DNA from 4 places in the Streptomyces sp. NPDC094032 genome. Region 2 is predicted to be linked to each of the others. Evidence: riboswitches for the same ligand, from Rfam matches in the RefSeq annotation. Region 2 holds a riboswitch; each other region holds the start of a gene.
The links. Region 2 has a riboswitch for cobalamin ahead of ABTZ54_RS20110 (cobalamin biosynthesis protein). Riboswitches for the same ligand answer to the same signal wherever they lie in the genome.
Positions count from the first base shown of each region.

Region 1: linked by a shared signal. The riboswitch ahead of cobN (cobaltochelatase subunit CobN) and the one ahead of ABTZ54_RS20110 (cobalamin biosynthesis protein) in region 2 are both predicted to bind cobalamin.
Region 3: linked by a shared signal. The riboswitch ahead of metE (5-methyltetrahydropteroyltriglutamate--homocysteine S-methyltransferase) and the one ahead of ABTZ54_RS20110 (cobalamin biosynthesis protein) in region 2 are both predicted to bind cobalamin.
Region 4: linked by a shared signal. The riboswitch ahead of ABTZ54_RS26835 (ribonucleoside-diphosphate reductase subunit alpha) and the one ahead of ABTZ54_RS20110 (cobalamin biosynthesis protein) in region 2 are both predicted to bind cobalamin.

Region 1 covers NZ_JBEOUE010000025.1:64,160-66,350, forward strand. Annotated here, with positions in the region: gene ABTZ54_RS28520 (ferredoxin-like domain-containing protein) at 1-466, opposite strand, end outside; cobalamin riboswitch at 700-838, shown strand; gene cobN (cobaltochelatase subunit CobN) at 879-2,191, shown strand, end outside.
Region 2 covers NZ_JBEOUE010000013.1:156,672-158,862, forward strand. Annotated here, with positions in the region: gene ABTZ54_RS20110 (cobalamin biosynthesis protein) at 1-883, opposite strand, end outside; cobalamin riboswitch at 916-1,057, opposite strand; gene ABTZ54_RS20115 (hypothetical protein) at 1,170-1,391, opposite strand; gene ABTZ54_RS20120 (inorganic phosphate transporter) at 1,408-2,191, opposite strand, start outside.
Region 3 covers NZ_JBEOUE010000026.1:19,310-21,500, reverse strand. Annotated here, with positions in the region: gene ABTZ54_RS28885 (hypothetical protein) at 1-527, opposite strand, end outside; cobalamin riboswitch at 657-841, shown strand; gene metE (5-methyltetrahydropteroyltriglutamate--homocysteine S-methyltransferase) at 1,005-2,191, shown strand, end outside.
Region 4 covers NZ_JBEOUE010000022.1:56,947-59,137, forward strand. Annotated here, with positions in the region: gene mctP (monocarboxylate uptake permease MctP) at 1-411, shown strand, start outside; gene ABTZ54_RS26830 (GNAT family N-acetyltransferase) at 498-1,013, shown strand; cobalamin riboswitch at 1,072-1,196, shown strand; gene ABTZ54_RS26835 (ribonucleoside-diphosphate reductase subunit alpha) at 1,325-2,191, shown strand, end outside.

The DNA.
Region 1 (2,191 bases), on a different contig from region 2:
CGTCGTCCAGCACGAACAGGAACCGTCCCGAGAGCGCCGCCGTCCACGCCTCCGCGCACAGCAGGGCGTCCAGCTCCCGCGCCCACAACTGCACGTCCGCGCCGCCGAGTCCGTCCAGTCCCGCGGTGGGCGAGGCGACGATGTTGCGGACGCGTTCGTGGGTGGGCGAGGGCAGCAGCCCGGCCCGGTCGAGGAGGGCGGCGAGCTCGCCGCCGCAGCCCTCGCCGAGCCCGCGCAGCTCCGCGTTGCCCCGCGAGGTGACGCTGACGCCGCCGTCCCCGAGGGACTCGGCCGCGTCGGCCAGGGCGAGGACCTGAGACTCCGTCAAAAGGCCGCCGGGCAGCCGCAGTCGGGCAAGCCGCCCGTCGTCCGCCGCGTGCAGTCGCAGCGCACCCGGACAGGCGTCGCCGCGGTCCCGTATGAGAGGTTCGCCCGGTTCGGGCGAGGTGCGTGGGGTGGCCGACATGGCGGCGAGCATACCCACGGCGGGATCGGCTCCCACCTGCCGAGAACGAGCCACGACCGGGGCCGGAGGCGGCCGTGACCGGGGCGGGGGCGCCTGCGGCCGGGGCTCGCGGCGGCCACGACCGGGACCTGGCCCCGTCGTCGCACCGGGCCCCGCCCCCGTCGTCGCACCGGGCCCCGCCCCCGATGTGATCCCCCCAACCCCCCACTCTCCCCCCGCCCCGCCCGCTCACGATCTAGGATGCAAGCGGCATGGGGTCCCAGGACCCCGGGGAGGAAGCCCGGTGGGAATCCGGCGCGGTCCCGCCACTGTGAGCCGGTCCGGATTCGTCCGGGGCGGTGAGTCAGGAACTCCCGCCGTCCATACGACCACCCGGGGCGCGGACAACCCCGAGGAAGGGCCTGAGCTCGCCATGCTCCTGCTGCTGTCGCACTCCGACACCGACCTGCTCAGCGCCCGCGCGGCGAACGCCGCCGCCGACGAGGGCGCGGTGGAGTGGCGGTTCGCCAACCCGGCCCGGCTGCCGTCCGGCGACCTCCCCGCGCTGCTCGACGGCGTCGAGCTCGTCGTCGTACGCCTCCTCGGCGGCCTGCGCTCCTGGGAGGAGGGCCTGGACACGGTCCGGGCGGCGGGCAAGCCGGTGGTGGTGCTCAGCGGCGAACAGGCCCCCGACGCCCAGCTGATGGAGGCCTCCACGGTCCCGGTCGGCGTGGCCACCGAGGCCCACGCCTACCTGGCGCACGGCGGCCCGGCCAACCTCGGCCAGCTGGCCCGCTTCCTCTCCGACACCGTGCTGCTCACCGGCCACGGGTTCGAGCCGCCGGCCGCCGCGCCGACCTGGGGCCCGCTGGAGCGCACCGCCACCGACGGCGAGGGCCCGACCGTCGCCGTGCTCTACTACCGCGCCCACCACATGAGCGGCAACACCGCCTTCGTCGGCGCCCTGTGCGACGCGATCGAGGCGAAGGGCGCCCGCGCGAAGGCGCTGTACGTGGCCTCCCTGCGGGCCCCCGAGCCGGAGCTCCTCGACGAGCTGCGCGGCGCCGACGCGATCGTCACCACCGTCCTCGCGGCGGGCGGCACCAAGCCGGCCGAGGCGCAGGCGGGCGGCGACGAGGAGGCCTGGGACGCGGGCGCGCTCGCCGCCCTCGACGTGCCGATCCTCCAGGCCCTGTGCCTGACCGGCTCGCGCGCCGCCTGGGAGGAGAACGACGAGGGCCTCTCGCCGCTGGACGCCGCCAGCCAGGTCGCCGTCCCCGAGTTCGACGGGCGGCTCATCACCGTCCCGTTCTCCTTCAAGGAGATCGACGAGGACGGCCTGCCCGCGTACGTCGCGGACCCCGAGCGCGCCTCTCGAGTCGCCGGCATCGCCGTCCGGCACGCCCGCCTGCGTCACATCGCGAACGGCGAGAAGAAGCTGGCGCTCGTCCTCTCCGCGTACCCGACGAAGCACTCCCGGATCGGCAACGCGGTCGGTCTGGACACGCCCGCCTCCGCCGTCGCGCTGTTGAAGCGGCTGATCGCCGAGGGGTACGACTTCGGGCCCGTCGACGAGATCCCCGGCCTCGTCTCCGGGGACGGCGACGAGCTGATCTACGCCCTGATCGAGGCCGGCGGGCACGACCAGGACTGGCTCACCGAGGAGCAGCTGGCCCGCAACCCGGTCCGCATCCCGGCCGCCGACTACAAGCGCTGGTACGCCGAACTCCCGGCGGAGCTGCGCGA
Region 2 (2,191 bases):
TGTCGGCGACCTCGACGGGCCGCCCCTCGCCGTTGAGCACGGGCCGGTGCTCGACCCGGCCGCCGTACGCCAGCGTCCCGCCGAGCCGTACGCCGAGCGCGCCCGCGAAGGAGGCCTCCACCGGGCCCGCGTTGGGGCTGGGGTGCTTCGAGGCGTCCGCGCGCCAGGCGCGTGCCGCGCCGCGCGGGTCGCCGCCCGCGACGGTGGCGAGCACGGCGGTGAGCCGGGCGCCGGGCCATCCCGCGAGGTCGTCGAGCCGGGCCGAGGCCCAGCCGAAGCGGCGGTACTTCGGCGACTTGTGGCCGACCATCGCGTCCAGGGTGTTCACCGCCCGGAAGCCGAGCAGGCCCGGCACGCCCGCGACGGCGCCCCAGAACAGGGCGCCCACCACGGCGTCGGAGGTGTTCTCGGCGACCGATTCGACGACCGCGCGGGCCATCGCGGGACCGTCCAGGGAGTGCGGGTCGCGTCCGCACAGGTGCGGCAGGCGCTCCCGGGCGACCTCCAGGTCCCCGGCCGCGAGCGCCCCGCCGATCGCGCGGGCCTCGCGGCCCAGGGTCGTACCGCCGACGACGGCCCACACGGAGGCGGCGGTCAGGGCGACGGTGGCGGTGCGGCTGCCCCGTACCGTACGGGCGGCCAGCGCGCCGAGCGCCACGGTGGATCCGGCGCAGACGGCGGTGTGCAGGGCGCCCCAGCCGCGGTGGTCGCGCAGCAGGTGTTCCTCGACGGCGCCGGCCGCGCGCCCGAAGGCGGCGACGGGATGGCCGCGGCGGGGGTCGCCGGCGAGCAGGTCGACGGCGAGGCCGGCGGCCGCTCCGTACGCGAAGGCGCTGGTGGCACCCGAGAAGGCACCGGGAATGCTGAGGCCGCGGCCGGGCATGGCGCTCTGTCCTCACTCAGGGTCCGCGCCCTGGATCGACGTGACCGGCGGCGAGAGTTCCTGACTCCCGGCCCCGGGGGGCCGGTCACAGTGGCGGGACCGCGCCGGAATCGCACCGGACTTCCTCTACTGCCGCCGTAATGGCCCCGGCAGTCCACCACGCTGTGCGAACAGCCGTCAACTCACCCTTGACCTGCGTCGGGTCACTGTGCGGAGCGCCACAGACACGAGGACCGGGCGGCCCGCACCTCGTGGTGCGGACCGCCCGGCCGGTGTGCTCGGTGCGTCAGGCGACGATCAGGTAGATGCCGTAGGAGACGGCCGCCAGGCACAGCGCGAAGCAGGCGTAGGCGCCGGTGACGGCGAGCGTGGCGGAGCCGCCGTTCTCGGCGGCCTCCTCCTGCTTGGAGAGGCCCATGACACCGAGGGTGAAGAGGCCCACCAGCGCGACGGTCGCCACGAGGCTGACTCCGAAGACGGAGCCGAGGGCTGCCCAGTCGATCTTCATGCTTGGTTCCAGTTCCTTAGACCGCGGCGGCGGGGGCCGGGGGAGCGGCCGGGTCCGTGGGGCCCGGGGTGGGGATGGTGGTCTTCAGGTCCGCGTCCGCGACGGCGGCGACGGAGCCGGCCGGCGGCGGCGGGGTGACGGCCGCGATGGCGGTGGTCACGACGCCCGCGGGCTCGGCCGGGGCGGCGGGGGCGTCGATGTCGTCGGCGGTGACGTTGGTGTGGTCGACCGGCTTGCGGCGCGACAGCGACCAGATCACGGCCGAGCCGGCCACGAGCAGGACCGCGACGGCGGCGATGCCCCAGGTGCCCTGCTTGGTGAGGAACTCGGCGGCGGCGCCGACCAGGCCCGCGGCGGGCAGGGTCAGACCCCAGGCGACGAACATCCGGGTGGCGGTCGACCAGCGGACGACACCGCCCTTGCGGCCGAGGCCGGCACCCATCACGGCACCCGAGCAGGACTGGGTGGTGGAGAGCGAGAAGCCCAGGTGGGAGGAGGCCAGGATGACCGTCGCGGCGCTGGTCTGGGCGGCGAAGCCCTGCTGCGGCTGGAGGTCGGTGAGGCCCTTGCCCATGGTGCGGATGATGCGCCAGCCGCCGAGGTAGGTGCCGAGCGCGATGGCGACACCGGCGGAGACGATGACCCACATGGGCGGGTTGGCGCCGGGGGCCAGGACGCCGCTGGTGACCAGGGCGAGGGTGATGATGCCCATCGTCTTCTGGGCGTCGTTGGTGCCGTGGGCGAGCGAGACGAGACCGGCGGACGCGATCTGGCCGGCCCGGTAGCCCTTGGCGGTGGCC
Region 3 (2,191 bases), on a different contig from region 2:
GCGGGTCCGGGCACCGAGTCGATACGGGCCCCGGCCGCGCGGTCCTCCCCCTGGGGCGTCGGCCGCTTCACGATCTCGACCTTCCACGGCCGGTCCGGCGGATACCGCACCACGACCGTGCCGCCCGGCTGGTAGTCGGGCAGGTCGACGACGTTGATGAACTGGGTGAACTCGACGCGGTACGGCGGCTCGTCGTCCGGCGCGACGGTGGCCTCGAAGCGTACGAGGACGTCGCTGGTGTCGCCGCCGCCGGTGGCCTGCCGGCTCTCGATCTTCCCGAGGGCGGTGCGGTGGACGACGGCCGCCTCCCGCCGGCGTGCGGGTGCTCCGGCGGCGAGGACGAGCAGGCCGTAGACGAGGGGCACGACCAGGCCCGCGACGAGGAGCGGCGGGTTCTCGATGACGGTGCCGACGACGAGCCCGGCGAGTGAGCCCCCGATCACGGCGCTCGTCAGGATGCCGCGGGCGAAGTGGAGGAGGGTGCGGCGCGTCCGCTGAGCGCTCCGGGTGACCGGGGTGATCGTCATAGGGGGATTGTGTCGGGCCCGGGCGGCGTCCGGTAGGCGTTCGGCCCGCCAGTTCGCGCCCCGTTCCCCGCGTGCCCGCCGATCGGCCTTCTCGCTCCCAACGGCAGGGCGTAGGGTGGGCGTTGCAGCTGGTTCGCCCCGTCCGCCAGGCGGGATGCGTCGTAAGAGGGAACCCGGTGGGAATCCGGGACTGCCCCGCAGCGGTGAGCGGGAACGACCGCCGTCAACAGCACTGGGCCCTGGGGGTCCGGGAAGCGACGGCCAGTAGGTGTCCTCCACGAGGAGGGCGTGCCCGCGAGTCCGAAGACCTGCCACTGCCCGTGCGTGACGACCGCGCGCGGAGATTCCGGTGACCTCGTGGGCGGGTCGGCGACGGTACGGGCACGGCGCATGCGCCGTCTCCCGGGTTTCCTCGCTCCTTTCGCGCGCTCGTGGTCCCACCGGGGTCCTCCCACACGACTCGCGAAGGAGAGTCCCGTGACCAGCACGACCACGACCGTGTACGGATACCCCCGCCAGGGCCCGGACCGGGAGCTCAAGAAGGCCGTCGAGGGCTACTGGCAGGGCAGGGTGACGGCCGATCAGCTGCGCCGGACGGGGGCGGAGCTGCGCCGCGCGGCCTGGCGGCAGCTCGTCGAGGACGGTGTCCGCGAGGTGCCGACCGGCGACTTCTCGTACTACGACCATGTCCTGGACACCAGCGTGATGGTGGGCGCGGTGCCCGCCCGGCATCGTGCCGCGGTCGCCGCCGACCCCCTCGACGGGTACTTCGCCATGGCGCGCGGTACGCGGGAGGTGGCGCCGCTGGAGATGACCAAGTGGTTCGACACCAACTACCACTACCTGGTGCCGGAACTCGGCCCGGGGACGGTGTTCTCGGCCGACGCGCGCAAGCAGGTCGGCGAGCTGACCGAGGCCCTGTCGCTGGGCTTCGCGGCCCGGCCGGTGCTCGTCGGGCCCGTGACGTTCCTGCTGCTCGCGAAGCCGGCCGCGGACGCGCCCGCCGACTTCGTCCCGCTGACGCTGCTCGACCGGCTGCTGCCGGTGTACGCGGAGGTGCTGGCGGATCTGCGGGCGGCGGGCGCGGAGTGGGTGCAGCTGGACGAGCCGGCCCTGGTGCAGGACCGCACCCCGGCGGAGCTGAACGCGGCCGCCCGCGCGTACCGGGATCTCGGGGCGCTCACCGACCGGCCGCGGCTGCTGGTGGCCTCGTACTTCGACCGTCTCGGCGAGGCGCTGCCCGTGCTCGCGAAGGCGCCGGTCGACGGTCTGGCGCTGGACTTCACGGGTCCCGCGGCGGCGAACCTGGCGGACCTCGCGGCGGTCGGCGGGCTGCCGGGCAAGCGGCTCGTCGCGGGGGTGGTGGACGGCCGGAACGTGTGGATCAACGATCTGGAGCGTTCGCTTGCGACCCTGGCGACCCTCCTCGGCCTGGCCGACCGGGTCGACGTGGCGGCCTCCTGCTCCCTGCTGCACGTGCCGCTGGACGCGGCGGCCGAGCGGGACGTGGATCCGCAGGTCGCGCGCTGGCTGGCGTTCGCCCGGCAGAAGGCGGAGGAGGTCGCGACGCTGGCGCGGGGGCTCGCCGAGGGGCCCGGCGCCGTCGCGGCCCGGCTCGCGGCCAACCGGGCCGCGCTGGGTTCGCGTACCGCTTCCGCGCTGAC
Region 4 (2,191 bases), on a different contig from region 2:
GACAAGACCGTCGCCATCAACTTCCAGCTGCTCGGCGGCATCTGGATCCTCCAGACCTTCCCCGCCCTGGTCGGCGGCCTGTTCACCCGCTGGTTCCACCGCTGGGCGCTGCTCGCCGGCTGGGCCGTCGGCATGGTCTACGGCACGGCCGCGGCATACGGCGTGGCCAGCCCGACCCAGAAGCACTTCGGCGGCTCGTCGGCCGAGATCCCCGGCATCGGCGAGATCGGCTACATCGGCCTCACCGCCTTCGTGCTCAACCTGGTGGTCACCGTGGTCCTCACCGTCGTCCTGAAGGCGCTCAAGGCGCCCGAGGGCGTCGACGAGACCTCGCCCGCGGACTACACGGCGGACGCCGGGGACGCGGGTGTCGTCACCGAGCTCCCGAAGGTGGGTGCCGCCGGGCACTGAGCCCCTGGTCGCCCGCTCCGCCCGCTCCGCCCGCCCCCGGCATATCCGGAGGCGGGCGGAGCCGTGCCGGGGGCAGACTGCCGGTCATGGACTTCACGATCAGGGCGATACGGCCCGAGGAGTACGAGGCCCTCGGCGAGGTCACCGCGCGGGCCTACCTCGACGACGGGTTCCTCGCCTTCGGCGAGGACGACGAGTACCAGCACCTGCTGCGGGACGTGGCCCGGCGGGACGCCGAGGCCGAGGTGCTCGTGGCGGTCGACACCACGGATCCGGCCGGCCCGGTCCTCGGCGGGGTGACCTTCACCGCCGGCGGCGGGGAGTGGGCCGACATCGCCCGGGAGGGCGAGGCCGAGTTCCGCATGCTGGCCGTCGCCCACACCGCCCGCGGCCGGGGCGTCGGGGAGGCCCTGGTGCGGGCCTGCGTCGACCGGGCGCGGGCCGTGGAGGGCTGCGCGCGGATCGTGCTGTCCACCCAGCCGGCCATGTCCACCGCCCACCGCGTCTATGAGCGACTGGGCTTCACCCGCTCCCCCGAACGGGACTGGAATCCCGTCCAGGGCTCGGAATTCATGCTCTTCACCTACGTTCTGGAGCTCTGACCGCAGCTCCGACCGACACAACATGTGGGGGGTTCCGCGAGCGGAGCCCCCCACATGTATGCTCGTCCTCGCTGTCGCCGCAGGGGAATCCGGTGGAAATCCGGAACTGTCCCGCAACGGTGTGTTTTGCGCGCTTTCGCGCCCAGGGTGAGTCCGAGGACCTGCCGGCAGCGCGCCCGGTCCGTCCGTTCCGGGTGCCACAGACGTCCGGGCCTCGCGGAGTGGGCCGGTGGACGCGGCGCCGCCGTGCGTACGGCCGCCCGTTCCCGCCTCCCGTCCTGGCTCCGAGCCGAGCGAGGGAGAGCCCCCACGTGACCATCGCGCCCGCCGATCCGGCCGCAGCGATCGAGACCGACGGACCCGGCACCGTACTGCTGCGGACCCTGACCGATCTCACCGCCGACCTCCCGGACACCGACCCCGGCAAGGTCGCCGCCGCCGCCCTGCGCGGCCGCAGCGCGGGCGCGGACGAGGCGGAGCTGCGCGAGCTGGCCACCGAGGCCGCCGCCGGACTGATCGCCGAGGACCCGGCGTACTCCCGGCTCGCCGCCCGGCTGCTCACCGTCACCATCGCCGACGAGGCCGCCGGACAGGGCGCGTCCTCCTTCTCGGCCTCCGTCGCCGTCGGCCACCGCGAGGGCCTGATCGCCGACCGCACGGCCGCGTTCGTCGCCGCGCACGCCGCGCGCCTCGACGCGCTGATCGACCCGGCGGGCGACGACCGCTTCGGCTACTTCGGCCTGCGCACCCTCTACTCCCGCTACCTGCTGCGCCACCCGATCACCCGCCAGGTGATCGAGACCCCGCAGCACTTCATGCTGCGCGTCGCGAGCGGTCTCGCCGAGGACGAGTCGACGCGCGCCGTCGACGAGGTGGCCGCGCTGTACGGGCTGATGAGCCGCCTGGACTACCTGCCCTCCTCCCCCACCCTCTTCAACTCCGGCACCCGCCACCCGCAGATGTCCTCCTGCTACCTGCTCGACTCCCCGCAGGACGAGCTGGACTCCATCTACGACCGCTACCACCAGGTCGCGCGCCTGTCGAAGCACGCGGGCGGCATCGGCCTCTCGTACTCCCGCATCCGCGCCCGCGGTTCGCTGATCCGCGGCACCAACGGGCACTCCAACGGCATCGTGCCGTTCCTGAAGACGCTGGACGCCTCCGTCGCCGCGGTGAAC